One region of the Neorhizobium puerariae genome, then DNA from elsewhere that is predicted to be linked to it. Evidence: predicted binding sites of a transcription regulator. Region 1 holds the regulator's gene; each other region holds the start of a gene.

The links. Region 1 encodes PhoB, which activates phosphate uptake and scavenging genes when phosphate is short. Its sites were predicted from a motif close to TGTCATNNANCTGTCAT; they were not measured.
Region 2: a site for PhoB is predicted at 2,409-2,425, ahead of ugpB (sn-glycerol-3-phosphate ABC transporter substrate-binding protein UgpB). Genes of this name have one in related genera too.
Region 3: a site for PhoB is predicted at 3,045-3,061, ahead of ACFFP0_RS22175 (DUF1045 domain-containing protein). Genes of this name have one in related genera too.
Region 4: a site for PhoB is predicted at 3,950-3,966, ahead of ACFFP0_RS27470 (UDP-2,3-diacylglucosamine diphosphatase). Genes of this name have one in related genera too.

Annotation. Positions count from the first base shown of each region.
Region 1 is NZ_JBHMAA010000015.1:194,856-202,587, reverse strand. It holds gene ACFFP0_RS14250 (GcrA family cell cycle regulator) at 1-427, shown strand, start outside; gene ACFFP0_RS14245 (PACE efflux transporter) at 630-1,067, shown strand; gene ACFFP0_RS14240 (NAD(P)H-dependent oxidoreductase) at 1,080-1,733, opposite strand; gene phoB (phosphate regulon transcriptional regulator PhoB) at 1,954-2,637, opposite strand; gene phoU (phosphate signaling complex protein PhoU) at 2,663-3,376, opposite strand; gene pstB (phosphate ABC transporter ATP-binding protein PstB) at 3,421-4,236, opposite strand; gene pstA (phosphate ABC transporter permease PstA) at 4,249-5,568, opposite strand; gene pstC (phosphate ABC transporter permease subunit PstC) at 5,565-7,049, opposite strand; gene ACFFP0_RS14210 (substrate-binding domain-containing protein) at 7,244-7,732, opposite strand, start outside.
Region 2 is NZ_JBHMAA010000015.1:38,689-46,420, forward strand. It holds gene dnaN (DNA polymerase III subunit beta) at 1-838, opposite strand, end outside; gene rsmI (16S rRNA (cytidine(1402)-2'-O)-methyltransferase) at 1,095-2,009, shown strand; gene ACFFP0_RS13445 (YraN family protein) at 1,993-2,376, shown strand; gene ugpB (sn-glycerol-3-phosphate ABC transporter substrate-binding protein UgpB) at 2,501-3,829, shown strand; gene ugpA (sn-glycerol-3-phosphate ABC transporter permease UgpA) at 3,897-4,781, shown strand; gene ugpE (sn-glycerol-3-phosphate ABC transporter permease UgpE) at 4,792-5,640, shown strand; gene ugpC (sn-glycerol-3-phosphate ABC transporter ATP-binding protein UgpC) at 5,643-6,743, shown strand; gene gshB (glutathione synthase) at 6,869-7,732, shown strand, end outside.
Region 3 is NZ_JBHMAA010000025.1:29,037-36,768, reverse strand. It holds gene phnD (phosphonate ABC transporter substrate-binding protein) at 1-410, shown strand, start outside; gene phnE (phosphonate ABC transporter, permease protein PhnE) at 651-1,631, shown strand; gene phnE (phosphonate ABC transporter, permease protein PhnE) at 1,631-2,980, shown strand; gene ACFFP0_RS22175 (DUF1045 domain-containing protein) at 3,147-3,860, shown strand; gene ACFFP0_RS22170 (alpha-D-ribose 1-methylphosphonate 5-triphosphate diphosphatase) at 3,857-4,996, shown strand; gene phnN (phosphonate metabolism protein/1,5-bisphosphokinase (PRPP-forming) PhnN) at 4,993-5,589, shown strand; gene ACFFP0_RS22160 (hypothetical protein) at 5,677-5,979, shown strand; gene polA (DNA polymerase I) at 5,989-7,732, opposite strand, start outside.
Region 4 is NZ_JBHMAA010000036.1:43,090-50,821, reverse strand. It holds gene bluB (5,6-dimethylbenzimidazole synthase) at 1-532, shown strand, start outside; gene ACFFP0_RS27480 (hypothetical protein) at 639-1,313, opposite strand; gene ACFFP0_RS27475 (NADP-dependent malic enzyme) at 1,469-3,796, opposite strand; gene ACFFP0_RS27470 (UDP-2,3-diacylglucosamine diphosphatase) at 4,016-4,831, shown strand; gene ACFFP0_RS27465 (MFS transporter) at 4,937-6,148, shown strand; gene dgcA (N-acetyl-D-Glu racemase DgcA) at 6,100-7,083, opposite strand; gene ACFFP0_RS27455 (ABC transporter permease) at 7,238-7,732, shown strand, end outside.

The DNA.
Region 1 (7,732 bases):
TATCGGCAAGGTGCATCGCCTCAGCCTGCCCGGCAGGGCGAAGGCCGGCGGCACGGTGGCCACCAACCGGTCGGCGGCCAAGCGCACCACATCCGCGCCCCGGGCTCCGAACTACGCGTCCCGGGTTGCCACCCGGACCGTCGCTCGCGCCGTTGGCGCGACCGTGATGAAGGAAGAGGTCGAAATCGAGCATTTCGAGGAGATGGAATACGTACCCGCCGCCAACGTGGTGGTGCCGATTTCCCGTCGCCTGGCGCTGACCGAACTCACCGAACGCACCTGCAAGTGGCCCGTGGGCGATCCGCTCAAGGACGATTTCCATTTCTGCGGCTGCGAATCTCCGGATTCCTCCCCCTATTGCAGCTACCATGCCCGGCTTGCCTACCAGCCGGTGCACGACCGCCGCAGGACGACCGTACGGGTCTGATCCGGGCTGCCGACAGAACAGGATCGAAAGCGGGCTCCGGCCCGCTTTTTTGTTGGACATGGCTGCCATGCCGGTTTGACCTTGCCTGTCCGCGCCCGAATAGCTATCTCCATATCCGCGAGGACGACCTCCCCCAATCCGGGCAGAAACTCCGGGACGACCCGGAACAGACGAAGAGCTCGCCGGCTCTTGGGGAGTCATCATGCGTACGACACGCGACCGTATCCGCCACGCCATCAGCTTCGAACTGATCGGCCTTGCCATCGTCACACCGCTCGGCTCTTTCGCCTTCGGCATGCCTGCCGCCGATATCGGCGTGGTCGGCCTGGGGTCAGCCACGCTCGCGACCGGCTGGAACTATGTCTACAATCTCGGCTTCGACCACGTCATGCAGCGGATGACAGGCAACACCCGGAAAAGCCCTGCCGTCCGCGTGGCGCACGCGGTTCTGTTCGAACTGGGCCTGCTGATCATTCTCCTGCCGCTGATCGCCTGGTATCTCGGCATCGGCATCCTGCACGCCCTTGCGATGGACCTGTCCTTCGCGCTTTTCTATGTGGTCTACGCCTTCGTCTTCAACTGGGCCTACGACCGGCTTTTCCCGCTGCCGGAATGGCAACAGGAAGCGCAGGCGCACTGACTACCGAATAGATCAGGACTGGCGTTCCCGGATCGCTTCCGCAAAGCGCTCGCGGCCTGGAAGGATGTTCCGCCTGGAGTCCCGCTTCAGGCCGCCGGCCGAGGCTGCAGCCCGCCCGATCTCCCGCATCCAGTGGTCGAGCTTGCGCGCCGCGCCGCCGCGGCGTGTGGCGCCGAGCTTGAAGAAGCGAAGCGGACGAATGCCGCAAAAGCCCAGGACCTGGTATTTCAGGCGCCGCGTGACGGGATCGCCATAGACCCAGCGCAGATACCAGGGCGGGGTGTCCATGGTGATGATGACATCGGCGGAGCGCCCGGTGAGCAGGCGATCCCACAGAAGATCCTCGCGATGATATCTGAACGTGAAGCCCGGCAACAGAAGCCTGTCCAGCAGCCCCTTCACGGCCGCCGGTTCGGCTCCCCACCAGAGCGGGAAACCGAACACCAGATGATCGCAGGCGTCGAGCGCTTCCGCCACCCTTTCGAGATCGGGCTCCCAGGGCTGATCGCCGGCATAACCGCGGTGGAGGACCGGGTCGAACGACAGATCGCGCACGGCAAGACGCGTCACCGAGACAGCGCCTGCCAGCGTTTTTTCGTAGTGGTCCAGAAGAGCCCCGAGAAGCCGCCCCTCATCGGGATGGCCGTCGATGATCAGTACGTTCATGGCTACGCTCCGAGGTTGCCCTGAAAGCAGCCTACGGCATCGGCCCGAAAATCGGAATCGATTTTCGGAAAGCACGATGCGTCGATTCAATAGGGTAGAGCGTCCTTGGTGCGTCCTTTCGGACGCATGGCGCTCTAGGGCCGGGAGCCATTCAAACGCCAGAAGAAATACTCCGCGCCAGACGCGCCACCTGGGCGCGGCCGGCCGCCGACGAAGTCAGTCAGGCTTCCATCGAATATCCCGCGCCGCGAACGGTGCGGATGACATCCTGCATGTTGGAGAAGTTGAGCGCCTTGCGCAGGCGCCCGACATGCACGTCGACAGTGCGTTCGTCGACATAGATATCGTGTCCCCAGACGCCGTCGAGAAGCTGCGAACGCGAGAAGACACGGCCGGGCGAGGCCATCAGGAACTCCAGGAGACGGAATTCCGTCGGGCCGAGGCGGACCTCGCGGCTCTTGCGATGGACGCGATGCGTCTCACGATCGAGCTCGATATCGCCGCAACGCAGGACGCTGGACAATACTTCCGGCCGGGCTCGACGCAGCATCGCCTTGACGCGGGCCATCAGTTCCGGCGTCGAGAAAGGCTTCACGACATAGTCGTCGGCACCCGTGGCAAGGCCGCGAACACGTTCGCTCTCCTCGCCCCGGGCCGTCAGCATGATGATCGGCAGGCGTTCCGTTTCCGGGCGCATGCGCAACCGCCGGCAGAGCTCGATGCCGGAAACGCCGGGCAGCATCCAGTCGAGGATCAACAGGTCCGGCGTGCGCTCCTGAAGCCGGATCTCGGCCTCATCCCCCCGCAGGATTGTCTCCACATCGTAACCTTCGGCTTCGAGATTGTAGCGAAGAAGCACGCTCAGTGCTTCCTCATCCTCCACGACCGCGATTTTTGGCAGCATTCTGGCCTGCTCCGTCAGCATTCCGTCATTCGGTGATCGCGCCGAGCGTATTCGACGTATCGTCCTTCGGACGCTCGCCTTCCGGCTGGGCGCCCGTCGTCATGTAGTAGATCGTCTCGGCGATGTTGGTGGCATGGTCGCCGATACGCTCGATGTTCTTGGCGCAGAACAGGAGGTGCGTGCAGGTGGTGATGTTGCGCGGGTCTTCCATCATGTAGGTGAGGAGTTCGCGGAACAGCGACGTATACATCGCGTCGATTTCCTCGTCGCGGATGCGGATCGCCTCGGCCTTCTCGGCCGAACGGCTGGCATAGACGTCCAGCACTTCCTTGAGCTGCACGAGCGCCAGGTCGGAGAGGTGCTCGATACCGCGGGCGAGCTTGCGCGGAACGCCGGTGCCCTGAACCGCGATGACGCGCTTGGCGGTGTTCTTGCCAAGATCGCCGACGCGCTCCAGGTCGGATGCGATGCGCAGCGTGCCGACGATCTCGCGAAGGTCGGACGCCACCGGCTGGCGGCGGGCGATCGTGACGATCGCCTTGTCCTGGATCTCGCGCTCCGCATGATCCAGGATCACGTCGTCGGAGATGACCTTCTGGGCGAGAGCGGAGTCGGAATTGACCAGCGCCCGCACGGCGTCCGAGCACATCTGCTCCGCAAGGCCGCCCATTTCGGAAATGCGGCGGATCAGGTATTTCAGTTCTTCGTCATAGGCCGACAGAATATGAGTCGATGCCATTTTCTAATCCTCGAAAAGTGAAACCAGGCAGCGCGGACGGCCGATCAGCCGAAGCGGCCCATGATGTAATCCTGGGTGCGCTGGTCATCCGGATTGGTGAACATCTTGTCCGTGTCGTTCTCCTCGACCAGCTGGCCGAGATGGAACATGGCGGTACGCTGCGAAACGCGCGCGGCCTGCTGCATCGAGTGCGTCACGATGACGATCGTGTAGTTGGCGCGCAGCTCGTGAATGAGCTCCTCGACCTTGGCGGTCGCGATCGGGTCGAGCGCCGAGCAGGGTTCGTCCATGAGGATGACCTCCGGCGAAACGGCAACGGCGCGGGCGATGCAGAGACGCTGCTGCTGGCCGCCGGAAAGCCCGGTGCCGGATTCATTCAGGCGATCCTTGACTTCCGTCCAGAGGCCGGCGCGCTGAAGGCTGGCCTCCACGATCTGGTCCATGTCCGACTTGTTCCTGGCGAGGCCGTGGATGCGCGGACCGTAGGCTATATTCTCGTAGATCGACTTCGGGAACGGGTTCGGCTTCTGGAAAACCATGCCGACGCGGGCGCGCAGTTCCACGACGTCGATCTGCGGATCGTAGATATCGTCGGTGTCGAGCGTGATCCGGCCGGTGACGCGGCAGTTGTCGATCGTGTCGTTCATGCGGTTGAGCGTGCGCAGGAAGGTCGACTTGCCGCATCCCGAGGGGCCGATGAGCGCCGTCACGGTGTTTTCGCGAACGTTGAGGTTCACGTCGAAAAGCGCGCGCTTTTCGCCGTAGTAAACCGAAACGTCCTTACCGATCATCTTGTAGGAAACGTCATTCATCTTCTGGTCCAGCGCCTTTTCAACTGCTGCTTCTGACATCATGTTCATCGTCTTACTCCTTTACCAGCGCCGTTCGAAGCGGCGCCGCAAGAGAATTGCGCCAACGTTCATTATGATGAGGAACAGGAGCAGGATGATGATCGCTCCCGAGGTACGCTCGACGAACGCGCGCTCGGCCTCGTTCGCCCACATGTAGATCTGTACCGGCAGCGCCGTCGACGGATCGAGCGGCGTGGTCGGGTAATTCGCCACGAAGGCCACCATGCCGATCAGCAGCAGCGGTGCGGTTTCGCCGAGCGCATGGGCGAGGCCGATGATGGTGCCGGTCAGGATGCCCGGCATGGCAAGCGGCAGGACGTGATGGAAGATCGTCTGCATCTTCGAGGCGCCGAGGCCCAGCGCCGCCGAACGGATCGACGGCGGCACGGCCTTGAGCGCCGCGCGGGTCGCGATGATGATCGTCGGCAGCGTCATGAGGGTCAGCACCATGCCGCCAACGAAGGAGGCCGAACGCGGCAGGCCCATGAAGTTGACGAAGACCGCGAGACCCAGAAGACCGTAGACGATCGAGGGAACGGCCGCGAGGTTGTTGATGTTCACCTCGATCAGGTCGGTGAACTTGTTCTTCGGCGCGAACTCCTCGAGGTAGATGGAGGCCGCGACGCCGATCGGCAGCGACAGGAGCAGCACGATCAGCATCATGTAGAAGGAGCCGATGAGCGCAACGCCGACGCCGGCGGCTTCGGGACGGCTGGATGCGCCGTTGACGAAGATGCCGGTGTTGAAGTGCTTTCCGAGCGCGCCGCTTGTCGCGAGCTGGTTCATCCAGCCGACCTGCTGATCGCTCACCTTGCGGTTCTGCTCCGGAACCGAAAGATCGATCTGCCCCTTGAAGGCGGAATCGAGGTCGCCGGCTGCGAGCAGCGCCACGTTCTGCGTCGTGCCGACCAGCGCCGGATTGGCGACGATCATGTCGCGGAGCTGGGCGCGCACGCCGTCCGACAGCATGCCGTTGACCGCCCGAATCCTGGCGCGGTCGTTGACGTCGACACCCAGCACCTTCGCAAGCGCGTTGCGGGCGATAACCGGGTAGTTGGCGGTGACCAGCTTCTGCGGATCACTGGCGCGTTCGTTCTGCGGATCGATGATCTGTTCGGAGAACTCCACCGGCACGGTGATCATCGTCTGCTGGAACGCGGTATATCCCTTGGAGACGACCGACCACAGAAGGATCAGCAGGAAGATGATGCCGAAGGCGAGCGCGGCAACGCCATAGGCCCGGAAGCGGCGCTCGGCGGCGTAACGGCGCTTGATGCCGATATCCCGACGTCCGGGCCTGGCCTTGGATATGCCTGCGACGGGAGAAACTACATCGGTCATTCGTACTGCTCCCGATATTTGCGCACGATGTAGAGCGCGTAGATGTTGAGGCAAAGCGTGATGGCGAAGAGCGTGATGCCGAGCGCGAAGGCCACCAGGGTCTGCGGCGACGTGAATTCAAGGTCGCCGGTGAGCTGGTTGACGATCTTGACGGTCACGGTGGTCATCGGTTCGAAGGGGTTGAGCTGCATGCGGGCCGCAACGCCGGCAGCGAGCACGACGATCATGGTTTCGCCAACCGCACGGGATGCGGTCATCAGAAGCGCGCCCACGATACCCGGCAGTGCCGCCGGCAGGATGACGCGCTTGATGGTCTCCGAACGGGTGGCGCCAAGGCCGAGCGAACCGTCGCGCAGCGACCGCGGCACCGCCGTGATGATGTCGTCCGACAGCGAGGAGACGTAGGGGATCAGCATGATCCCCATGACGAAACCGGCCGTCAGAACGCTCTGCGCCTGGATGAAGTTGGCGTAGTCGCCCGTCACGAGCCCATTCAGCTGGGAGGAGATATCGCGGAGGAAGGGACCGACCGTCGTCAGGGCGAAGAAGCCGTAGACGATCGTCGGAATGCCCGCCAGCACCTCAAGCAGGGGCTTTGCCGTCGAACGAACCCGCGAAGATGCGTATTCGGACATGTAGATGGCCGCGAAAAGGCCGATCGGCACCGCGAAGAGCATCGCCACGAAGCCGATATAGAGTGTGCCGAGCAGCAGCGGGATCAGACCGAACTGACCTTCCGAACCGCCCGAACCGGCAGCGGCGAAACGCGGGTCCCAGACCGTGCCGAAGAAGAATTCCCAGGCCGGCACATGCGTGAAGAAGCGCGTTGCCTCGGTCAGCATGGAGAGAACGATGCCGATGGTCGTCAGGATCGCGATCGAAGAAGCGACCACGAGGCTGACGAGGATGACCTTTTCCACCCGATTGCGGGCGCGGAAGCGCGGTGCGATCTGGCGATAGGCAAAGACCGCGCCGAAAGCGGAAACGGCGAGCACGACGATCGTCATGGCGAGGCGGCTGCCGAACGTCATCGCATTCAGCTTTCCGGCGGCCTCGACCATGTAGGGCTGCGGATCACCGGCAAGCGGAACGCCCTTTGCGCCCAGCGCCGCGCGAAGCTCGACGGGATTGCCGCTGACACGGCCGACCTCGTCGGGCGTCAGCGCATTCAGGCCACGGGCGATCGAGCCGACCATGCCGAGGGCGAGACCCTGTTCCGCCTCGGATTGTGCCTTCACCTCATCCGGAAAGGAACCGCGGACGGAAGAGCTGATGTAGGCAGGGCTGGCAACCAGCCAGACGAAAAGAATAATGGCTGCCGGGACGATCGCCCAGACCGCAACAAAAGAACCATAGTAGCCGGGCCGCGAATGAAGCTTGGAGGAAAGCCCTCCGGCCAGCGTCATCGCGCGCCGCGCGCCAGCGACGTAACCGACAAAGCCGATTATCGCCACAATCAACAAAATCCATGATGTACTCATCATAATCCCCCGGCGTACCGCCTTCGGCGGCATCCCTTCACCGCCCAGTCCCGGTCATCGGAACCGATCGCATCGCCGTTGCGCCATCCGCGCAACAATCACCGCACCGGAGCCGGCCATAAACAGGCCGGCGCTGCCACCCTTGGCCGAAAAGCCGGGCTGGCGCCGTTCACACGGCGCCAGCCCAAGTCAGATTACATGGTCTTGCCAGCAGAGAAGTCCTTGCGGACCGCATCGCGCTGAGCATCCGGAGCGGCAACGAGGCCGTACTCGGCCAGCGGGCCGTCCGGGCCGACCATATCGTCAGAGATGAAGAACTCGACGTATTCCTTGAGGCCCGGGATAACGCCCAGGTGAGCCTTCTTCACGTAGAAGAAGAGCGGGCGGGAAACCGGGTACTTCCCGGTGGAGATCGTTTCCGTGGACGGAACGACGTCATGAACGGTGGCGACCTTCAGCTTGTCCATGTTGTTTTCATAGAAAGCGAGGCCGAAAACGCCGAGGCCAGTCTTGTTCGCAGCGATACGGGCGAGCGTTTCGGTGTAGTCGCCGTCGATGTCGACAGCCGCACCGTCCTTACGGATTGCGACGCACTTGGCGGCAGCCTGCTTGGCATCGGTGATGGCAGCCTTGATGACGTCCTGAGCGCCGGCTTCCTTGCAGCCTTCGGTCATGATCTTCTC
Region 2 (7,732 bases), 160 kb from region 1:
AGATGGTCGAGACGCGGTCGACGGCCTTGGTGAAGCTTTGGCAATCGACGCGCATTTCCTTGTCGTTGCCGGTGGGGATGACGCGCTGGTAATCCGGGAAGGTGCCGTCGATCAGCTTGGAGGTCATCACGATCGTGCCGATCGTCAGGCGGATCTTGGCATCGGAGACTTCGACGGTGACGACGGCTTCCGGATCGTCGACCAGTTTCTGCAATTCGCCGACGGTCTTGCGCGGAATGATGATGCCGGGCATGCCTTCGGAGCCGGAGGGCGCATCGACATCGGCCCGGGCGAGACGATGCCCGTCCGTCGCGACGGCGCGGAGCTTCAGGTCGCCCTCGGCCTTGATCGTGTGGAAGAAGATGCCGTTGAGATAATAGCGGGTCTCCTCCGTGGAGATCGCGAACTGGGTGCGGTCGATCAGCATCTTCAGATCGGTCGCCTTCAGCTTGAAGGTATGCGTGAAGCTGCCGGCGGTGAGATCGGGGAAATCCGATTCCGGCAGGCATTGCAGCGAGAATTTCGACCGGCCGGACTGGACGGTCATCGATCCGCCGTCGGGCGTGGTGGCGAGCAGCACTTCCGAACCGTCGGGCAGCTTGCGGACGATTTCGTAAAGCAGATGCGCGGGAACCGTCGTGGCGCCCGCGTTCTCGACCATGGCCGGCACGGATTCGGTGATTTCGAGATCGAGGTCGGTCGCCTTGAGATCCAGGCTGCTGCCCGAGGCGCGCATCAGCACGTTGGACAGGATCGGGATCGTGTTCCGCCGCTCGACCACGCGATGGACGTGGTTCAGCGATTTTAAGAGGTTGGACCGCTCAAGAGTAATACGCATGGACGCTATCGCTTTCGACCGTGGCGATCCGGCAGGGCCGGACCCCTGATATTCTGCCGGCTGCATGAGCCGGATGATGTGGACGGGCAAAATGGCAGACAACGGCGGCGAAAAGCAAGAGGTGAACAGGATGTTGCCGCGGCATTTAGGCTCCGCCACCCGCGCTGCACACAGAAAACTTCGGCCTGCTTTACTTGCCGAAGCGTGCCGGCTTCATCATAAGGGGTCATGAATATCCGATCCCGCGTGGCATCCCGTGACCGATGAACTGAAGAACCAGCGCGGCTATCGCGTCGCCAACACCTTCGTGCCGGCAAGACCGGTGGAGCCGGCGCTCTATCTGGTCGCCACGCCGATCGGCAATCTCGGCGACATCACGTTGCGCGCGCTGGAAACGCTGGCCGGCGTCGACGTGCTCGCCTGCGAGGACACCCGCGTCACCCGCGTGCTGCTCGACCGCTACGGCATCGTCAACCGGCCCTTCGCCTATCATGAGCACAATGCCGGCGAGGCGGGGCCGAAGCTCGTCGCGGCGCTCGACGAGGGCAGGTCCGTGGCGCTCGTCTCGGATGCGGGGACGCCGCTCGTTTCCGATCCGGGTTACCGGCTCGGGCAGGCGGCGATAGAAGCCGGCCACAGGGTGGTGCCGATCCCCGGCGCGTCCGCGCCGCTGGCGGCGCTCGTCGGCTCCGGCATGCCGTCCGATGCCTTCCTCTTCGCCGGTTTCTTGCCGGTGAGGGACAAGGGAAGGCGGGACCGGCTGGCGGAGCTTTCGAAAGTGCCCGCGACGCTGATCTTCTTCGAATCGCCGCATCGTATCGGCGCGACGCTGGCCGCCGCCGCCGCGGTGCTCGGTGGAAAGCGCCGTGCCTGCGTCTGCCGGGAGCTCACCAAGACCTTCGAGGAGTTTCGCCGCGATACGCTGGAGGAGCTTGCCGCCTATTATGGCGAGGATCGCGCGGTGAAAGGCGAGATCGTGCTGGTCGTGGCGCCTCCCGAAGCCAACGGGGCGCCGGGCGAAATGGAGGTGGACGTGCTGCTGCGCGAGCTTGCCGCCGCCATGCCGGCCGCCAGGGCGGCGGCCGAGGCTGCCCGGCTTACGGGCCTTGCCCGCAAGGATCTCTATCAGCGGCTTCTGGAGTTGAAGGACGAGGATGGCGGAGGGAAATGACGGGGGCCCCGGGCGCAGGGCGGCGCGTCGGAAGGCCGAGCGCCGCGGCCATGTCTCGGAATATCTCGCCGCGTTCTATCTGATGGCGAAGGGATACCGCATCCTCGCCATCCGCTACCGGACGAAACTCGGCGAGATCGACCTGATCGCCCGCAAGGGGGATCTCGTCGCGTTTGTCGAGGTCAAGGCGAGGATCGGCGAGCAGGAGGCGATCGACGCGGTCGGCTTCGCCACGCAGAAGCGCATCCGTGCGGCAAGCGATCTCTGGCTTTCGAAGCGCAAGGATGCGGCGAGGCTTTCCCGGCGCTACGACATCCTGGCCGTTCTGCCCGGTCGCCTGCCGCGGCATTTCCCGGATGCATTCTGACACTGATGTGAAATTATTGCATAGCTGTGCAGTGTAATAAATCTGACACGAAACTGTAAAGGGGCTGTCACAGCCGCGCCCTATTGCGATCCTCAATCCCAACAAAGGTGGAGAGGACGTCAATATGTTCAAGAAGCTTTCGATGGCTGCGATTGCTGTTGCCTTGTCCGCAACTTCGTCGCTCGCTGCAACCGAGGTTACCTGGTGGCATGCCATGGGTGGCGAACTCGGCAAGAAGCTCGAGGAAATTGCCCAGAAATTCAACGAGAGCCAGAGCGACTACAAGGTCGTTCCGGTCTTCAAGGGCACCTATCCCGAAACGCTGACCGCTGCCATCGCCGCCTTCCGCGCAGGCCAGCAGCCGGCGATCGTCCAGGTCTTCGAAGTCGGCACCGGCACGATGATGGCCGCCAAGGGCGCCGTCTATCCGGTCTACAAGCTGATGGCCGACAACAAGGAACCGTGGGACCCGAAGGGCTTCCTCGCCCCGGTCGTCGGTTATTATTCGGATACCGAAGGCAACATCCTGTCGATGCCCTTCAACTCCTCCACCCCGATCATGTACTACAACAAGGACGTCTTCCAGAAGGCTGGCCTTGATCCGGAAGTCGCCCCGAAGACCTGGGCGGAGGTCGCCGCCTTCGGCAAGAAGATCGTCGATTCCGGCGCCGCTGCCTGTGGCTTCACCATCAGCTATGCCGCAACCTGGGTTGGTCTGGAAAACTACTCCGCCATCCAGAACCTGCCCTACGGCACGCTGCAGAACGGTTTCGGCGGCCTGAAGACCGAATTCAAGTTCAATGGCCCGGCCCAGGCCAAGTTGTGGGATAACCTGAAGCAGTGGCAGGACCAGAAGGTCTTCAAGTACGGCGGCCCGGGTGGCGGTGCCGAGACGGCTCCGATGTTCTACGCCCAGCAATGCGCCATCTACATGGGTTCTTCCGCCTCGCGCGCCGGCGTTATCAACAACGCCAAGAACTTCAAGGTCGGTTTCGCTCCGCTTCCCTATGACGATACCGTCACCAAGGAGCCGAAGAATTCCATCATCGGCGGTGCGACCCTCTGGGTCCTGAACGGCCAGAAGAACGCCGAAGTCTACAAGGGCGCCGCCAAGTTCTTCACCTATCTTTCGAAGCCGGAAGTCCAGGCCGACTGGCACCAGTTCACCGGTTACCTGCCGATCACCAATGCCGCCTACGAGCTTGGCCAGAAGCAGGGTTACTATGAGAAGAACCCGGGTTCGGACATCGCCATCAAGCAGATCACGCGCGGCACGCCGAGCGAGAACTCCAAGGGTCTTCGTTTCGGCAACCTGACCCAGATCCGCGACATCATCGACCAGCAGTTCGAAGCCGTCCTTTCCGGCAAGAAGAGCGGCCAGCAGGCCCTCGACGATGCCGCCAAGCAGGGCAACGCCATGCTGCGCGAATTCGAAGCCGCGAATTCGAACTAAGGGTCACCTTGTCTCTCAAAGCCCTCTCCGATCTTCGGGGAGGGCATTTCCTTGGGCACGCCTCGCCATGCAAACCAAGCGCACCGTCTTCCATAGCCGCGTCCTGCCGTATTTCCTGCTGGCGCCGCAGCTCGTCATCACCGTCATCTTTTTCGTGTGGCCCGCCGCCCAGGCGATCTGGCAGTCCTTCCTCCGCCAGGACCCGTTCGGCCTTCGGGACACGTTCATCTGGTTCCAGAACTATGTGCGTCTCTTCGAGGACCCGGACTACCTGAACGCGCTGGGCGTCACCTTCGTCTTTTCCCTCGGCGTGACGGTTCTTTCCATGGGGCTGTCGCTGCTGTTTGCGGTTGCCGTCAGTCGCGTGCTGCGTTCGGCGCGGTTCTATACGACGCTGCTGGTCTGGCCCTACGCCGTGGCGCCCGCCGCATCCGGCCTTCTCTGGTGGTTCATGTTCAACCCCAGCGTCGGCATCATTCCCTATTTCCTCGACCAGTTCGGCTATGTCTGGAACCATCGTCTTCACACCGATGACGCCATGGTGCTGATCATCGTCGCCGCCGCCTGGAAACAGATCTCCTACAATTTCCTGTTCTTCGTCGCCGGCCTCCAGTCCGTGCCGCAGTCGCTCACCGAGGCAGCCGCCATAGACGGCGCCGGTCCGGTCAAGCGCTTCTGGACCGTGATCTTTCCGCTTCTGTCCCCGACGACGTTCTTCCTGGCGGTCATCAACATCACCTACGCGATGTTCGATACGTTCCCGATCGTCGACGCCACCACCTCAGGCGGTCCGTCCCAGTCGACCAACATCCTGGTCTACAAGGTCTATGCCGATGGCTTCATCGGGCTCAACCTCGGGCCTTCCGCCGCTCAGTCGGTGATCCTCATGCTCATCGTGGTCCTGCTGACGGTCGTCCAGTTCCGCTGGATCGAGCGCAAAGTGCAGTATTGAGGCGCGGCCGATGGTCGAAAACCGCCCCTTTCTGAATTTTCTCACCCATTTCGTGCTGATCGTCGGCGTGGCGATGGTGGTCTTTCCCGTCTATCTCGCCTTCATCGCCTCGACCCGCGGTCCTTCGGACTTCCTCACCGGCGTCGTGCCGCTCGTGCCCGGCGACCAGCTCTGGGCCAACTACAACTATCTGCTCGGCTCCGGTGAATCCACCGCCGGCGCCCCGCCTTTCCTGCTAATGCTGGCGAACAGCCTCTGGATGGCGATCATGATCGCGGTCGGGAAGATAGCGATCTCGATCCTTTCGGCCTTTGCGATCGTCTATTTCCGCTTTCCGCTCAGGGTCCCGGCTTTCTGGCTGATCTTCATGACCCTCATGCTGCCGGTGGAGGTCCGCATCCTGCCGACCTACAAGGTCGTTGCCGATCTCGGCATGCTGAATTCCTATTCCGGTCTGGTGATCCCGGTCATCGCCTCGGCGACCGCCACCTTCCTCTTCCGCCAGTTTTTCCTGACGGTGCCGGAGGAGATGATGGAAGCCGCCCGCGTCGATGGCGCAGGACCGCTGAAGTTCTTCCGCGATATCCTTCTGCCGCTGTCGCGCACCAACATCGCGGCGCTTTTCATCATCATGTTCATCTACGGCTGGAACCAGTATCTTTGGCCGATGCTGATCACCACCGAGCCGCACTATTACACCGTCGTCATGGGCATCAAGCGTCTCGCGTCAGTGCTCGATGGCGATACCCAGTGGAACCTCGTGATGGCCGGCGTCATCCTGGCGGGCCTGCCGCCCGTTCTGGTCATCATCTTCATGCAGCGCCTGTTCGTCAAAGGCCTGGTTGAAACGGAGAAATAACAATGGCTTCCATCGATGTCGAAAACGTCGGTAAGATCTATACGGGCGGCGTGCGCGCCGTCTCCGACATCAGGCTGAACATCGCCGATGGCGAGTTCATCGTGCTGGTCGGCCCGTCCGGCTGCGGCAAGTCCACGCTTCTGCGCATGATCGCCGGGCTGGAGACCATCTCCGAGGGGGAGGTGAAGATCGGCTCCAAGGTCGTCAACAATGTCGAGCCGGCCGACCGCGACATCGCCATGGTGTTCCAGAACTATGCGCTTTATCCGCATATGACGGTCTACAACAACCTCGCCTACGGCCTGAAGAACCGCGGCACGCCGAAGGCCGAGATCGACGCCCGCGTCGCCGAGGCCGCCCGCATGCTGGAAATCACCCAGTATCTGGAGCGCAAGCCGCGCGCGCTTTCCGGCGGCCAGCGTCAGCGTGTCGCCATGGGCCGCGCCATCGTCCGCAAGCCGGCCGCCTTCCTCTTTGACGAGCCGCTTTCGAACCTCGACGCCAAGCTGCGCGTCTCCATGCGCGGCGAGATCAAGCGCTTGCAGCGCCGCCTCGGCACCACGTCGATCTATGTCACCCACGACCAGCTCGAGGCGATGACGCTCGCCGACCGTCTCGTCGTGCTGAACGGCGGCAAGATCGAGCAGATCGGCGCTCCGCTGGAGGTCTATCACGCACCGGCCTCCACCTTCGTCGCGAGCTTCATCGGTTCGCCGGCCATGAACCTCGTCAAGGGCGAGCTGCACGGCGACAGGCTGGCCATCGGTCCCGCGGTGATCGGCCTCAGGGGCTTTGCGCCGGCCTCCGGCGCGATCACGGTCGGCGTCCGCGCCGAGGACCTGCGGGTCGTGGGCGCGGAGGAGGAAGGTCTGCCCTTCCGTCTCGAATATACCGAGGAACTGGGTTCCCAGCGCCTGATCCACGGCACGGTCGGCGACCAGCAGGTGACCGCCGCGGTGGCGCCCGAAACGACGCTGGCCACCGAGATGCGCATCGCCGTGGATGCCAGGCGCCTGCATTTCTTTGCGGCGGATACCGGCAGGCGCCTGCCCGGCAACGTGCCGGCTGCGGCGAAGCTCGCCCCGGTCGAACCGGTTGCATGAAGCCCCGGATTCCGGCGGGCCGTTGAAATCGCAGATCCGGCCGGCGGTCTATCGTCGTCCTGACCGGTTGCCTTTGGGTGTCTGCCGTCCTAAATCTGGCGGGCGTTTTTTGAGGGGCTGAAGTCATGGCGAGAATCCGCAGGGTCGCATTCCAGATGGATCATATCTCCGGCATTAACATTGCCGGCGATTCCACGTTCGCCATGGCGCTGGAGGCGCAGGCGCGCGGCTTCGAGCTGTTCCACTACACGCCCGACCGGCTGAGCATGCGCGACGGCAGGATCTTGGCCGGTGTCGAACCGCTCACGGTCCGCGACGTCAAGGGGGATCATTTTACCCTGGGCGAGAAGGAGCGGGTCGATCTTGCGACCATGGATGTCATCCACCTGCGCCAGGACCCGCCCTTCGACATGGGCTACATCACGTCGACGCATCTGCTCGAACGCCTTCACCCGAAGACGCTCGTCGTGAACGATCCGGCCTGGGTGCGCAATTCGCCGGAGAAGATCTTCGTGACCGAATTTGCCGATCTCATGCCTGCCACCCTGATCAGCCGCGATGCCGACGAGATCGCCCGGTTCCGCCAGGAAATGGGCGATATCATCCTGAAACCGCTTTACGGCAATGGCGGCGCCGGCGTTTTTCACTCCGCGCGCGACGACCGCAATTTCTCGTCCCTCATCGAGATGTTCAACCAGATGTATCGCGGCGAGCCCTTCATCGCCCAGGCCTACCTTCCGGCGGTGCGCAAGGGCGACAAGCGCATCCTGCTGATCGACGGCGAGCCGGTCGGCGCCATCAACCGCGTGCCCGCCGAACATGACAGCCGCTCCAACATGCATGTCGGCGGTCGCGCGGAACCCACCGAGATCACCCCGCGGGAGCGGGAGATCTGTGCCCGCATCGGGCCTGCATTGCGCGAACGCGGTTTCCTGTTCGTCGGCATCGACGTGATCGGCGACTACATGACCGAGATTAATGTCACGTCC
Region 3 (7,732 bases), on a different contig from region 1:
AGCAGTACTTCTCCGAAACCGGTTTCGGCGGCGGCCATGAGAACCTCGTTCTCGGCGTTCTCGACAAGAAGTTCGACGTCGGCACCACCTTCGGTTCCGCCCAGGGCGACTGGGCCCAGGGCTACACCTCCGGCAACCTGCACCAGATGGTCTCCAAGGGCCTGCTCGACATGGACGACGTCGTCGAGGTCTGGAAGTCGCCGCTCATCCCGAACGGTCCGCTGATGGTCTCCAACAAGCTGCCCGCCGACCTCCAGAAGAAGGTCACCGCCTACTTCGCCGAACTGCCGAAGACGGACAAGGCCTGCTTCGAATCCTTCACCGGCGGCGGCTATGTCGACTGGGCCCCGGTCGACCAGAGCTTCTACCAGACGATCATCGATGCCCGTAAGTCGGTCATCGGCGGCTGATCCTTCGGCGGGGGACCTGTCGAAAGCAGATTCCCCGCCAACAAAATCCGGCCCCTGGCCGAAACCGGGGGCTGATTTTGCAACTTCTCCCGCCAAGGGGGAGGTAAACCCACGGCAAGCCGCATCCCCATCTCTCCCCTTGCGGGGAAGCAATTCCGGCATCCAGGCTTCGGCAAAGGGCTCGATATTGCAGGCGAAGGGATCGGCGGCGGCCGCTTTCGTTACAAGGACAGTCCCCGTATGGCGAACGTAGCCGGAGCCGACCATTCGAGCGGGTTGAGCGACAGCTCCCGCACCATACTCGACCACTACCAGGGCCAGGTGCGGACCCGGCGGATCTACACCGTCGCCTCCATCGCGGTCTTCCTCGTCGTGCTCGCGGCGTCGCTTAATTTCGCCAACGACGCCAATTCCGGCAAGTTCTTCGAACGCCTTCCCTATTTCTTCGATTTCCTGAAGCATTTCGTGCCGGACAGCCCATTGGAAATCTTCCGGGCGATGTTCGACCTGCCGTCGCCCTATTCGGACGGCTCGATCAAATACGACTATACCAGCGACCGCATCTGGATCACCGACAGCTTCTATATCCCGAATTTCTTCTACCAGCTCGCGATCACCCTCAATATCGCCATCGTCTCGACCATTCTCGGCGCGAGCGGCGCTTTCCTGCTCTGCTTCTTCGCTTCCACCAACCTCGTCGGCGCCGGCATCGTGCGCTGGGTGGTGCGCCGGATCATGGAGATCATGCGCGCGTTCCCGGAAATCGTCGTCGCAGGGCTTCTCGCGGCGATCCTGTCGATCGGCCCGATCTCGGCGATCATCGCCGTCTGGGTGCACACGACGGGCGCGCTCGGCAAGCTGTTCTTCGAAGTGGTGGAGAATGCCGACATGAAGCCGGACGAAGGATTGCGCGCCGCCGGCGCCAGCTGGCTCGAACGGGTGCGGTTCGCGATCCTGCCGCAGGTGCTTCCGAACTTCGTCTCCTATACGCTGCTGCGCACCGAGATCAACGTGCGCGCCTCCACCATCATCGGCGCGGTCGGCGGCGGCGGCATCGGCGAGGTCTTCAGCCTGTCGATCGGCCGCGACCATGCCGCCAAGACCTATGCGATCATCATCCTGCTCCTGATCACCGTCATCTGCGTCGACCAGTTCTCCGCCTGGCTGCGCCGCCGGCTGATCGGCAGGCAATCCTTCGAATTCGGACGGGGAGCCGCCTGATGTCTTCGGTCCTTGCCGTCAACGCCGCCGAGCGCGAGCGCCTGCTTGCCTCCTATCCGGAAGTCTTCCACCGCAGCTTCGCGCAGCGCTGGGGCCTCGCCGTGGCCGCCGCCGTCGTGCTCGTCTATCTCGCTTTCTGCTTCGTCTTCTTCAACGTCATCCCGACCTTCGTGAACGGCAACTGGGACCGCGCGGCCATCTATCTCCAGGACTGGTATTCCTGGCGCGCCCAGCCGCGCCTGCGCTTCCAGAACGGCCAGGTGGTGCCGCAGTGGACGAGCCGCGCCCAGTATCCGCAAAACGCCACCATCCCCTGGATGACCCCCTCGGCCGACGGCGGCTACACCGTCACCTTCGGCGGCAGTGGCGACCGGCTGGACATTACGCCGAGCCGCGTCGACGTCCATCTGGACGGCAGGCTCTATCCCGTGACGATCACGCCCGAACGGGCGTCGCTGCCGGCCGGCGCACCGGCGCAGATGGAGCAGGACGGCAACAAGGTGAACGTCTATTTCGGCTTCGAGGGCCAGGCCGAGATCCGCAACAGCCAGGTCTACATACAGAGGCGCTTCCTCGGCTGGGCGAATTTCTTCTTCGATACCCAATCCCCCTTCTGGGGCCGCGGCTTCGGCGAGGTCGCCGGCCTGATGTTCTCCGGCGAGCGGCTCGACCCCGCCCGGTCCAACGCCTCGCTCGCGCTCGACAACTTCCTCAACAATGCGAGCTGGCAGCACGCCGATATCCTGTCGAAGCTCATGCAGACGCTGGTCATGGCCTTTGTCGGCACGCTCTTTGCCACGCTGGTCGCATTTCCGCTCGCCTTCGTCGCGGCCCGCAACATCACCCGCAGCCGCGTCGCGAACTGGGGCATGAAGCGCCTCTTCGATTTCCTGCGCTCGATCGACATGCTGATCTGGGCGCTGTTCTTCACCCGCGCCTTCGGACCCGGACCGCTGCCCGGCATCGCGGCCATCTTCTTCACCGACAGCGGGGCGCTGGGCAAAGTCTATGCGGAAGCGCTGGAAAATGTCGACGACAAGCAGCGCGAAGGCGTGAAGTCGGTCGGCGCGGCGCCTGTCATCGTGCAGCGTTATGGCGTCGTTCCGCAGGTCCTGCCGATCTTCATCTCGCAATCGCTCTATTTCTGGGAATCGAATACCCGCTCGGCGACCGTCATCGGCGCCGTCGGCGCCGGCGGTATCGGCCTGAAACTGCTCGAATCGATGAAGACCAATTCCGACTGGGACAAGGTCGCCTACATGGTCCTGCTCATCCTCGGCGTCGTCTTCATCTTCGACAACCTCTCCAACGCGCTGCGTTCGCGCGTCATGGGCAAGAAGAACCACTGACGCCTGTCGCCTGCCACGCACCGGTTTCGGGATAACGGCGCGCATGCGCCGAATAACCGGATTCCATCATCATTCTGTCACGGAAATCTTTTAGCCCGGGGTCCTGTTTCGGGGCGCGGTGGCAGGTTAGTCTGCCACCGGCCTCTCCTGATTCCGGAATCCCGTCTTGCGCTACGCTCTTTATTTTTCGCCCGCTGAACATCATCCGCTGACGAAGGCGGCAACGCATTGGCTCGCCCGCAACGCCTTTGGCGGCGAGACCTTCCCCACGCCAGAGGCCGACGGATTGGCCGGGGACACGATCCGGGAGCTGACCGCCGATCCGCGCCGCTACGGGTTCCATGCAACGCTGAAAGCGCCGTTCGAGCTGCATCCGGACCGCAGCGAAGCCGAGCTGATCGCCGCCTTCGAGCGCTTCGCGTCAGAGACCCCGGCCTTCGATATCTCGAACGCCATCATCGGCCAGATCGGCCGTTTCTTCGCTCTCGTTCCCGACACCGTCTATCCCGAGCTTCAGGATTTCGCCGCCCGCGTCGTCGAGGAATTCGAACCGTTCCGCGCGCCGCTTTCCGAGGCGGATATCGCCCGCCGCAAGCCGGAGGCCCTGAGCGAAGCGCACCGCGCCAACCTCCACCGCTGGGGCTATCCCTATGTCATGGAGGAATTCCGCTTCCACATGACGCTGACCGGCCAGGTGCCGCCCGAACATGCGCCGGCCATGCGCGGGGAACTCGACCGCCGCTTTTCCGCCTTCGCAAATGCGCCGCTCGCGATCGACGGGATCGCACTCTTCGTCGAACAGGAGCGGGGGGCGCCCTTCATCGTTCACCGCTGGCTCCCGCTCGCGCCCGCTTCCGAAAATAGAAAGATCGCATCATGACCGCCGAACTCGTGCTCACCAACGCCCGCATCGTGCTGGAGGACAGCGTGATCCACGGCTCCGTCCAGATCCGCGACGGCGGGATCGCCGACGTTTCCGAAGGCAGTGTCCGCGTCGGCGAGGATTTTGACGGCGATTACCTGGTCCCCGGCCTGGTCGAGCTGCATACCGACCACCTGGAGCAGCACTATTCGCCGCGCCCCGGCGTGCGCTGGAACACCACGGCTGCCATCCAGGCCCATGACGCGCAGGTGGCGACCTCGGGGATCACCACGGTTTTCGACTGCCTGCGCATGGGCGCGGACGAGGACGGCGGTTTCGCCAGGGGCGAGATGCGCGAGATGGCCGACGCCATCCAGGCCGCCAGCCGCGACGGACGGCTGCGTTCCGAACATTTCATCCACCTGCGCTGCGAAGTCTCGGCCGACAATGTCATGGAGCATTTCGTCGATTTCGAGAACGATCCCCATGTCAAGCTCGTGTCGCTGATGGACCATGCCCCCGGCCAGCGCCAGTTCCAGACGATGGGCCAGTATACGCTCTACTACCAGAAGAAGCGCGGGCTCAGCGACGAGGCTTTCGCCGCTTTCGTGGCCAAGCGGCAAGCGGAATCGGCCCGCAACTCCACTCCGCACCGCATCGCGATCTCGCAGGTCTGCGCCGACCGGCGCATCACGGTCGCGAGCCATGACGACGCGACGCTCGCCCATGTGGACGAGGCGATCGAAAACGGCGTCCGGCTGGCGGAATTCCCGACCAGCTTCGATGCCGCCAGGGCTTCGCACGAAGCAGGCATGAGCGTGCTGATGGGCGCGCCGAACGTCGTGCGCGGACTGTCGCATTCCGGCAATATCGCCGCCCGCGACCTCGCCGAGCGCGGCGTACTCGATGTCCTCTCTTCCGATTACGTGCCGCTCAGCCTCCTGCATGCGCCTTTCGTGCTGGCGGACGAGGTGGAAGGCATCTCCCTGCCTAAGGCGCTCGCCATGGTGACCGCGACGCCGGCCCGCACGGTCGGCCTCGACGATCGCGGCCGAATCGATACCGGGCTGCGTGCCGATCTCGTGCGCGTGCACCGCGAACACGGCGTTCCGGTCGCCCGCGCGGTCTGGCGCAACGGCCGGCGGGTGGCATGATGGACAACCGACCGACAGGGGCGGAGACCGGTTCGGGCGGCTGCATGGTCGCCGTCGTCGGGCCGAGCGGCGCCGGCAAGGACACGCTGATGGCCTATGCCGCCCGGTTTTTCGAAGGGCGTGACGACGTCGTCTTCGCGCGGCGGATCATCACCCGTGACGCCGCAGCCGGCGGCGAGGACCATGAAGGCGTGTCGGAGGCCGAATTTCAGGCCCTCGAAAAAGCCGGGCGCTTCGCGGTCTCGTGGGGAGCCCATGGGCTCAGCTACGGCATTCCCGTCGAGACGAAAGAGGCCATCGCGCAGGGCCGGCTCGTCGTGGCCAACGGTTCCCGCTCGGCGCTCAGCCGTTTCAAGGCCGCCTATCCCCGCCTCCTGGTGATCAACGTGACGGCAAGCCGGGAGGTGCTGGCCGCCCGGCTGGAATCGCGCGGCCGCGAGACGCGCGAAGAAATCCTCCGCCGGCTGGAGCGTAGTTCACTGTCCGTCGAAGGCGATTACCAGGTGATCACGATCGACAACAGCGGCGCGATCGAAACGGGAGGCGGAGCCATGGTCGAAGTGCTCCGCGAATACACGACCACCGGAAGATAAATTTCCAAAAAACCTTTGGCCGATGCTTTAAAGTCTTCCGGACGGCTCTATTTCCCTTTTTCCATACAAGAAGAAAAAGGGAAGGTCATGATTCGGACCAGTCCGCAGGACGGGAGACAGCCGGAAGGAAAAAAGGTCGATCTCGAAGCACGCGTCGTCGTTCTCGAGATCGTTTCGATGACGGCGCTCGCGCTGGCAATGGATACATCCGAGAACGCGGACGTGGAGCATGCCCGCGGCATCGCCAACCTGGTGCTGGAAACGGTGCGCCGGCGTTGCGACGAAATAGGAATGGCGGCCGACACGCGGCTTTCCGCCTCTTCCTATGCGGACGAATTGCTTTCGACCGCGCTTCTATCCCTTTATCCGGCTTCTCCGCGCGAGCATTGAACCACCGGCTCAATGCGCCTCGTCCCAATTGCTGGCGGCCCGCGCATCCACTCTCAAAGGCACCTTCATGGAAATCGCCGGCATCGCGGCGTGCTCCATCGTGGAGATGATCACCGGCAGCGTCCGTTCGATCTCCTCGTCCTCGACCTCGAAGATCAGTTCGTCATGCACCTGCAGCAGCATGCGGGCCGAAAGACCGGCATTCCCGAGCGCCGGTTCCATCCGCACCATGGCGCGGCGGATGATGTCCGCCGCCGACCCCTGGATCGGCGCGTTGATCGAGGCGCGCTCGTTGAAGGCCCGCACCGACGGATTGGAAGACTTGATTTCCGGATAATGCGCCCGGCGGCCGAAGATGGTCTCCACATAGCCGTTCTCGCGCGCGAAATTCTTGGTGCTTTCCATGTAGTCGCGGATGCCCGGAAAGCGTTCGAAATACTTCTTGATGTAGTCGCTTGCCTCCGAGCGCTCAATGCCGAGCTGATTGGCGAGCCCGAAGGCGGAAATGCCGTAGATGATGCCGAAGTTGATCGCCTTGGCGCGGCGGCGGACCTCGCCCGGCATGCCTTCCACCGGCACGCCGAACATTTCCGAAGCCGTCATGGCGTGGATGTCGATGCCATCGGAAAAGGCCTGGCGAAGCTGGGGGATGTCCGCGACATGCGCGAGCACGCGCAGCTCGATCTGGCTGTAGTCCGCCGAAACCAGCTTGTGGCCGGGCGTCGAGATGAAGGCCGTGCGGATCTTCCGGCCTTCCGCCGTGCGCACGGGAATGTTCTGCAGGTTCGGCTCGGAGGACGAAAGACGCCCGGTCGTGGTGGACGCCAGCGAATAGGACGTGTGGACGCGCCTGGTCTCGGGATGGACGTAACCGGGCAATGCGTCCGTATAGGTCGATTTCAGCTTGGTGAGCTGGCGCCAGTCGACGATCTTGCGCGGCAGCTCGTGGCCGGTGGCCGCAAGGTCCTCCAGCACGCTCGCCGATGTCGACCACTGGCCCGTCTTGGTCTTGGCGCCGCCCGGCAGGCCCATCTTGCCGAAGAGGATGTCGCCGAGCTGCTTCGGCGAGCCGATGGTGAACCTTTCGCCGGCAAGCTGGTAGATCTCGTCCTCGAAGGCCGCCGCCTTCTGGGCAAGCTCACCGGAAAGGCGCGAGAGAATCTGCCGGTCGATGGTGATGCCGCGCTCCTCCATGAGCGCCAGCACGGAGACCAGCGGCCGCTCCAGCCGCTCGTAGACGGTGGTCAGCCCCGCCGCGGCAAGCTGCGGCTTCAGGACCATCCAGAGGCGCAACGTCACGTCGGCGTCTTCCGCCGCATAGGCCGTCGCCTTGTCTATACCGACATAATCGAAGGTCACGCCCGCCTTGCCGCTGCCGGCGACATCCTTGAAGGCGATAGGCTTGTGGTTCAGCCAGCGTTCCGAAAGCGAATCCATGCCATGGCTGGCCTTGCCGGCCTCCAGCACGTAGGACATCAGCATCGTATCGTCATAACTTTCGACGGTGATGCCGTGGCGCTTCATGACGAGGTAGTCGAACTTCAGGTTCTGGGCGACCTTGAGGACCGACGGGTCTTCCAGCAGCGGCTTCAGCCGGGCCAGCGCTTCGCGCGTCGGGATCTGGTTTTCCGCCATGCCGCCGCCGAGCAGGTCGCCCACGCCCGTCTTGTGGATCAACGGCACGTAGGCTGCGCGGACGTCGAGGCCGGAGGGATTTTCCGTATTGTCGGCGATCGCCAGCGAGAAACCGACC
Region 4 (7,732 bases), on a different contig from region 1:
CCGCGCGGCGCATGCGGCGCCGTCGGTGGGCTTCATGCAGCCCTGGAATTTCATTCTGATCCGCGACGCGGCGGTGCGGGAGGCCGCCTGGGCGGCATTCTCTCGCGCCAATGACGAAGCGGCGGAGATGTTTCCGCAGGAACGGCGCGATCTCTACCGCAGCCTCAAGCTCGAAGGCATCCGCAAGGCGCCGCTGTCGATCTGCGTCACCTGCGATCCGGACCGGGCGGGGCCGGTGGTGCTCGGCCGCACCCACAATCCGCGCATGGATGTCTACTCGGCCGTCTGCGCCGTGCAGAACCTCTGGCTCGCGGCGCGGGCGGAAGGCGTCGGCGTCGGCTGGGTCAGCATCTTTCACGACCGGGACGTGCGGGCCCTGCTCGGCATCCCGGAGCGCGTCGAGATCGTCGCCTGGCTCTGCCTCGGTTACGTCGACCGGCTTTACGCCGAACCGGAACTCGCGCTCAAAGGCTGGCGTCAGCGCCTGCCGCTCGAAGATCTGGTCTTCCATGATCGGTGGCAGGCGCGCTGAAGCATGGCGCACAGGAATGCGCAGCGATCTTGCGCCGGCGACATCATGAAACGAGGGCCGAAAGCGTAAGGCGCAGACCGGCAAGATCGCGCCCCGCCTTCGCGCTTCATTGCTGCGGCTGAGGCCCGCTCGATTTCGGATGGGCCAGATCGATGTTTTCCTCGGGCAGGAATGTCGGGCCGACCATGCGCACCTTCCTGTTGGGATCGTAGGGACGTTCCGGAGGAGGAGAAGGCTCGGCTGCCGGCGCCGCCTGCTGCCGCTGCGGTTCGCCGGTATGCAGGTGGGTGATGCCGGAATAGGGCTCTTTGCCCGGCAGTTCGAGGCCCTGCACCTTCAGCCTTTCCTTGTGGTCCTCCTCCACGTCGGATGGAATGCAGTTGTTGGCGCGGATCGCCGTCAGGATGGCGTTGCGCTCCTCCGAAGGCCTCGTGATTTGCCGGGCGTTGTTTCGCTCGGCCGTCAGCGCGTCGCGGCTTTGCTCCAGCGTGTCGAGGGCCTGCCGCATTTCCTCGCAGACCTCGCTATTCGCATTGCCGAGGGTAACGACGCTGCCCGTACTGCAGCCGGCCCGGCGCATCTCGATCCTGAGCATGCGGATATCGCTGTTCTGCTGGCTGAGTTCCTGCGCGAAACGCCGCATCTCGCCGGTATTGCCGATGATCTGCGGCGCATTGTTGAGCTGCCGGTAAAGGGCCGCGCAGGTGGCGATATCCCGTGCGGCGGCTGCGGCGGGGACAAGCAGAAGCGGGGCGATCAACAGGCCGCGAAGCACAGGCATGATCCGGCTTTCTCTCCGATTGGCAGATCGCATCATGGACGAGGCCGGTTGACAATATGATAAAGGCAGTCACCACGGACTATCGCAGCTGCTTCAGTTCTGCGATAGATATTGGTGTAAATTACCGTTTATTTTCAGATGCCTGTTGTCAGGATTTAAGAATTAACATCAAGATTGGGCTGCGATGCTTCCACGACGGCGAGCGCCGCCATGTTTACGACGCCGCGCGACGTCACCGACGGAGAGAGAATGTGCACCGGCATGGCCGCGCCGAGCAGGACCGGGCCGACATGCAGGGCATCGGTCATGTTCCGCACGATGCCGAGCGAGATGTTGGCGGCGTCGAGGTTCGGGAAGATCAGCAGGTTGGCGTCGCCGGTCAGTGAACTGTTCGGCATGGCCCGCTTGCGCACGGCTTCGGAAAGGGCCGAACCTGCCTGCATTTCGCCGTCCACTATAAGATCGGGGGCGCGCTCGCGCACCAGTTTGAGGGCGCTGCGCATCTTCTGCGCGCTTTCGGAATCGCGTGAACCGAAGTTCGAATGGCAGATCAGCGCCGCCTTCGGGACGATGCCGAAGCGACGGACTTCCTCGGCCGCCAGGACGGTGATCTCGGCGATTTCCTGGACGGACGGATTGTAGTTGACGAACGTGTCCGCCAGGAAGAGCGCGCCACGCTGCGAGATCACGAGGCTGAGGCCCGAGAACGCGCAGACGCCCGGACGGCGGCCGATGATCTGGTCGACGTCGCGCAGGTGCCTGTCGTAGCCCCCCTCGACGCCGCAGATCAGCGCATCGGCCTCGCCGCGCTTGACGGAAAGCGCGCCGATCACCGTGTTGTTGGTACGCACGATGGTGCGGGCCGTTTCCGGGTTGATGCCCCTGCGGCCGACCAGCGCGAAGTAGTCGTCGACATAGTCGCGGTAGCGCGGATCGTCTTCCGGGTTGACCACGGCGAAATCGACATCCGGCCGGATGCGGATGCCGAAACGCTTGAGCCGGGCCTCGATGACGGAGGGGCGGCCGATCAGGATCGGGGTTGCGGTCTTTTCCTCGAGCAGGACCTGGGCGGCGCGCAGCACGCGCTCGTCTTCGCCTTCCGCGAAGATGACCCGCTTCTTCTCGGCCGATTTGGCGGCGGTGAAGATCGGCTTCATGATGAAGCCGGAGCGCCAGACGAAGCGGTTCAGCTGGTCGAGATAGGCGTCGAAATCCTGGATGGGCCGCGCCGCCACGCCGCTTTCGGCGGCGGCCTTGGCCACGGCCGGCGCGATGCGCAGGATGAGGCGCGGATCGAACGGCGAGGGGATGAGGTAGTCCGGGCCGAAGACGGGCGTGTCGCCGGAATAGGCTTTTGCCGCCACATCCGAGACTTCCTCGCGGGCAAGGGCTGCGATCGCCTTGACCGCCGCCATCTTCATGTCCTCGTTGATCGTCCGGGCGCCGCAATCGAGCGCGCCGCGGAAGATGTAGGGGAAACACAGGACGTTGTTGACCTGGTTCGGGAAGTCCGAGCGTCCGGTGCAGATCATCGCGTCCGGGCGGGCGGCGCGGGCCAGCTCCGGCATGATTTCCGGCGTCGGGTTGGCAAGCGCCATGATGAGCGGTTTCGGCGCCATGCGGGCCAGCAGTTCGGGCTTCAGCACGCCGGCGGCCGAGAGGCCGAGGAAGACGTCGGCATCGTCGATGCTGTCGGCCAGCACGCGCTTGTCGGTCTTCTGGGCGTAGATTTCCTTCCACTCGTCCATCAACGTGTTCCGGCCGTCATAGACGAGGCCTTCGATGTCGTGGACCCAGATATTCTCCTTCTTCGCGCCGAGCGAGACGAGGAGATGCAGGCAGGCGAGCGCGGCGGCGCCGGCGCCGGACGTGACGATCTTCACATCGGCGATGTTCTTGCCCGCAAGCTCCAGCCCGTTCAGGATCGCGGCGGCGACGATGATCGCCGTGCCATGCTGGTCGTCGTGAAAGACCGGGATGTTCATCTTGGCGCGCAGGCGGCGCTCGACCTCGAAACATTCCGGCGCCTTGATATCTTCGAGGTTGATCCCGCCGAAGGTCGGTTCGAGCGCCGAGACGGTCGAGACCATGGCTTCGATCGTTTCGGCGTCGATCTCGATGTCGAAGACGTCGATACCGGCGAATTTCTTGAAGAGGACGGCCTTGCCTTCCATGACCGGCTTGGAGGCGAGCGGCCCGATATTGCCGAGGCCGAGCACCGCCGTGCCGTTGGAGATGACGGCGACGAGATTGGAGCGGGCCGTGAAGTCGGCGGCCGCATCCGGATTGTCGCGGATGGCGAGGCAGGGAGCCGCGACGCCCGGCGAATAGGCGAGCGCCAGGTCGCGCTGGTTGCCGAGCGGCTTGGTCGCCTGGATCTCCAGCTTGCCGGGCCGGGGATAGCGGTGGAAGAACAGCGCCTGCTCGTCGAGATCGCCGCTGACCGGCAGGGTCTGCGGTTTCGGTTTGTCCTGCGCGTTCATGATGTCTCCTGGCGTGTCTTTTGTGTCTTGATGGGCCAAAGGCGGAGTGTTCTCCATACATCAATCGGCCGGGCGCGACAGCAGCTAATTTGCGCCCGCGGCAGAAATCGGAACGCTGCGGAAGCGGCGCCGGGGCGGGCTTTTCCAGTGCCCTGTCATCATCCTGAAACACGAGTCTGATTTTGAAAATCCCAAAAGCGGCGGCGAAAGGATGACTTCGTGACCGGTCAAGTGGATACAAGGCATTTCAGAACGCTCTTCATTTCGGACGTGCATCTGGGTTCCAAGGCCGCCCGAACGGATTTCCTGATCGACTTCCTGCGTTATCATGAAGCCGATACGATCTTCCTGGTCGGCGATATCATCGACGGCTGGCGCCTGAAGCGGAACTGGTACTGGCCGCAGGGCTGCAATGATGTGGTGCAGAAGCTTCTGCGCAAGGCGCGCAAGGGCACCCGCATCGTCTACATCCCCGGCAATCACGACGAATTCCTGCGCTCCTTCCCGGGCACCCATTTCGGCGGCATCGAGGTGGCGGAACGTGCAATCTACGAAATGGCCGACGGCAAGAAATACCTGATCCTCCATGGCGACGAATTCGACGTCGTGGTGCGCAATGCCCGATTGCTCGCCTATCTCGGCGACTGGGCCTATGACGCGGCGATCGTCATCAATATCGGTCTGGCGGCGATCCGCCGCCGTCTCGGCATGCCATACTGGTCCTTCTCCGCCTGGGCGAAGCTGCAGGTCAAGCACGCAGTCAACTTCATCGGCGAGTTCCAGCGCGTCGTGGCCGACGAGGCCCGCCGCAACAACGTCGACGGCGTCATCTGCGGCCATATCCATCACGCGGTGATGGAGGACATCGAAGGCATCCACTACGTCAATACGGGCGACTGGGTGGAGAGCTGCACGGCGATTGCCGAGAACCACGACGGAACGCTCGAAATGATCTCCTGGCAGCAGATCGGTACGACCGCCGAGATCAAGGCGCTGCCGAAGCCGCAGTCCGTCGAGGACATGCAGGCAGCCTGAGGCGGCTGCTGCGGAAAGCGTACCGGACTGCCATTTCTTGCCATAGGCAGGGCCGGGAGGCTGTGTTAGGTAAGCTGACAGTTTCAGCAACCTACCCGTGAAATCGTGATTCCCGCAAATAAGACGCCTGGCGCGTCTCCGTTCTTTCAGTTGCGCTGCGCCCTTGCCTACGGAGCGCCGCTAGGGGTGAATGGCGTCATTCTGCCCTATCTGCCCGTCTGGCTCGCCGGGCTTGCCTTTACGGAATACGAGATCGGCATCGTCCTGGCGATGCAGCTCCTGCTGCGCGTTCTCGCAGCGCCTGTCGCCGGCTTTTTTGCCGACCGCCTGAACGAGCGGACCCTGATACTTGCCTGGTCCGGCGCGTTTTCGCTGCTGACGGCCCTGGCCATGGTTCTCACCCGCGACTTCTGGTCCGTTCTGCTGGTTATCGGCATCCAGTCGGCGGTCTTCGCCCCTTATGCGCCGATCGTCGAATCGATTGCGGTGACCGGCGTGCGCCGCTGGGGCTTTCCATACGGATCGATGCGTGTCTGGGGTTCCATCGGCTTCGTGGCGGTGACGCTCGTCGCCGGCGAACTGCTCGGCATCTGGGGCTTTCATGTCGTTCCGTTGACCATGGCGGCCGGTTTCCTGCTGACGGTCGCGGCTGCCTTCGCGGCGCCAAGACTGGGGCGGGCGGCGGTGCGCCCGGGGACCGAAAAGACGCTGCAGCCGAGTTCTCTGAAGCGGCTCGATCTGCACGTCCTGATGATCGGCGCCTCGGTGGCCCAGTCGAGCCATGGCATGCTGTATGCGTTCGGCACCATCCAGTGGCAGCAGATCGGGCTTTCGAGCGGCTCGACCGGCATCCTCTGGAGTGCCGCGGTCGTTTCGGAAATTCTGGTCTTCTTTGCCACCGGCTGGCTGGCGAGCCGTATTGCGCCCTGGACGCTGATGCGGATCGGCTGCGCGGTTTCGGTTCTCCGCTGGGCGCTGTTTCCGATGCCGCTCGGCTTCTGGGGCTATGTGGTTCTACAGGCCATGCATGCTTTCAGTTTCGCCTTCGTGCATATCGGTCTGCAGCACAGGCTGGTGGAATCCGTGCGCGAGGACCAGGAGTCCTCGATGCAGGGCGCCTATGTCTTCTACAACGGCCTGTTCCTGGCGCTTTCGACCCTGCTCTCCGGCGTGCTGTATCGGCAATTCGGGCTGATGAGCTATCTCGCGATGTCGGTTCTTGCGCTGACCGGTCTTGCGATCATCGCGCTTGCGGCAAGGCTTCAGCTTCAGCCCCAGAGACCGGCTTCCGGCGGGTGGACGAGCGAGCCTTCGTAAAGGAGCCCGCCGGGGCGGTCGCGGGCCAGCAGAAGCGGCCCGTCGAGATCGGCATAGTCGGCGTCCTGGGCGAGCAGGACGGCCGGCGCCATGGCGAGCGATGAGCCGACCATGCAGCCGATCATCACCGCGAACCCGAGCCGCTGCGCCTCCGCCTTCATGGCGAGCGCCTCGGTCAGGCCGCCGGTCTTGTCGAGCTTGATATTGACGGCGTCGTAGCAGTCCCGAAGGTTTTGCAGGTCCTTGGTGGCATGCACGCTCTCATCGGCGCAAACGGAGACCAGCCGGCGGATTCCCGAGAGCGCGCCGTCCTTGCCGGCGGGCAGCGGCTGTTCGATCAGCGATACGCCGGTTTCCGCAGCGATTGCCATATGATGGGCAAGGTTGTCCTCGGTCCATCCCTCGTTCGCATCGACGATGATGCGCGAATCCGGCGCGGCCTCGCGGACGGCGCGAAGCCGGGCCTCGTCGTTGTCCGTTCCGAGTTTGATCTTGAGAAGCGGGCGCGCCGCGTTCTTCCGGGCCTCGGCGGCCATGGCTTCCGGTTCGCCGAGCGACAGAGTGAATGCCGTGACGAACGGTTTGGTATGCGACGCGCCGATCACGTCGGCGACTCGCCTGCCTGTCCGTTTGGCGTCAAGGTCCCAGAGGGCGCAATCGACCGCATTGCGTGCCGCTCCCGGCTGCATCCGGGACTGCAGTTCTTCCCGCGTCAAACCGTCGCGAATCGCGTCGGCGACCGATCGTATATCCGCCATCACCCCTTCCATGCTTTCGCCATAACGCTTGTAGGGAACGCATTCGCCGCGCCCGGAGACGCCGCCTTCGTGGATCGTGCAGGTGATGACCTCGGCTTGCGTCTTGGAGCCGCGTGAAATCGTGAACTTGCCGGCGATCGGGAAGGTTTCGATTGTGGCTTCGAGGTGACGGCCCATGGTTTTACGCGTCCCGTTGTGGCAAATCCTTATGAGGCGGCTATATTGCGCGTCTCGCAAATGCGATCAATCGCATGGCGTTGGAACTCCACATGACCTGCAAGCGTGAAAGACAGCCGTGACGTCGAAGGCAGCCGAAATCAGAGCGGAGGAGATGATGGGCGGCGGCGGCGAACGGTATGCGCTGAGCGGCGACTGGCGAGGCACCACGATTTCCGGAATCCTGAAGGATATCGAAAAGCTTGAAAAGGCCGGCGGGCAGGGCAGGCTGGAGATCGACCTGAGCGGCATTGCCGGAATCGACACGGCCGGCGCATGGCTGGTCCGCCGGCTTCTGACGGCCAAGGGCGAACAGGGCCGCGAGGCCGTGCTGGTCGGCGGCGAAGGCCCCATCCAGGAACTGATCGGCGTATTGCCGGAAAAAGCGCCGGTCCCCCCGGCCGACGGGAGCAAGAAAGGCACGTTGTTCGAACGCCTTTTTTCACCGACCGGAGAAGCCATGGTCGGTCTCGGCGGCGATTTCTACGCCGCCATGCACATTCTCGGCTCCGCGGTTCGCGGCGCGCAGATGAAGCTCGGCCGTGGCGCCGGCGTGTCGCCCGCCTCGGTCGTCACCCATATCGACCGCATGGGCGTGCGCGCCGTGCCG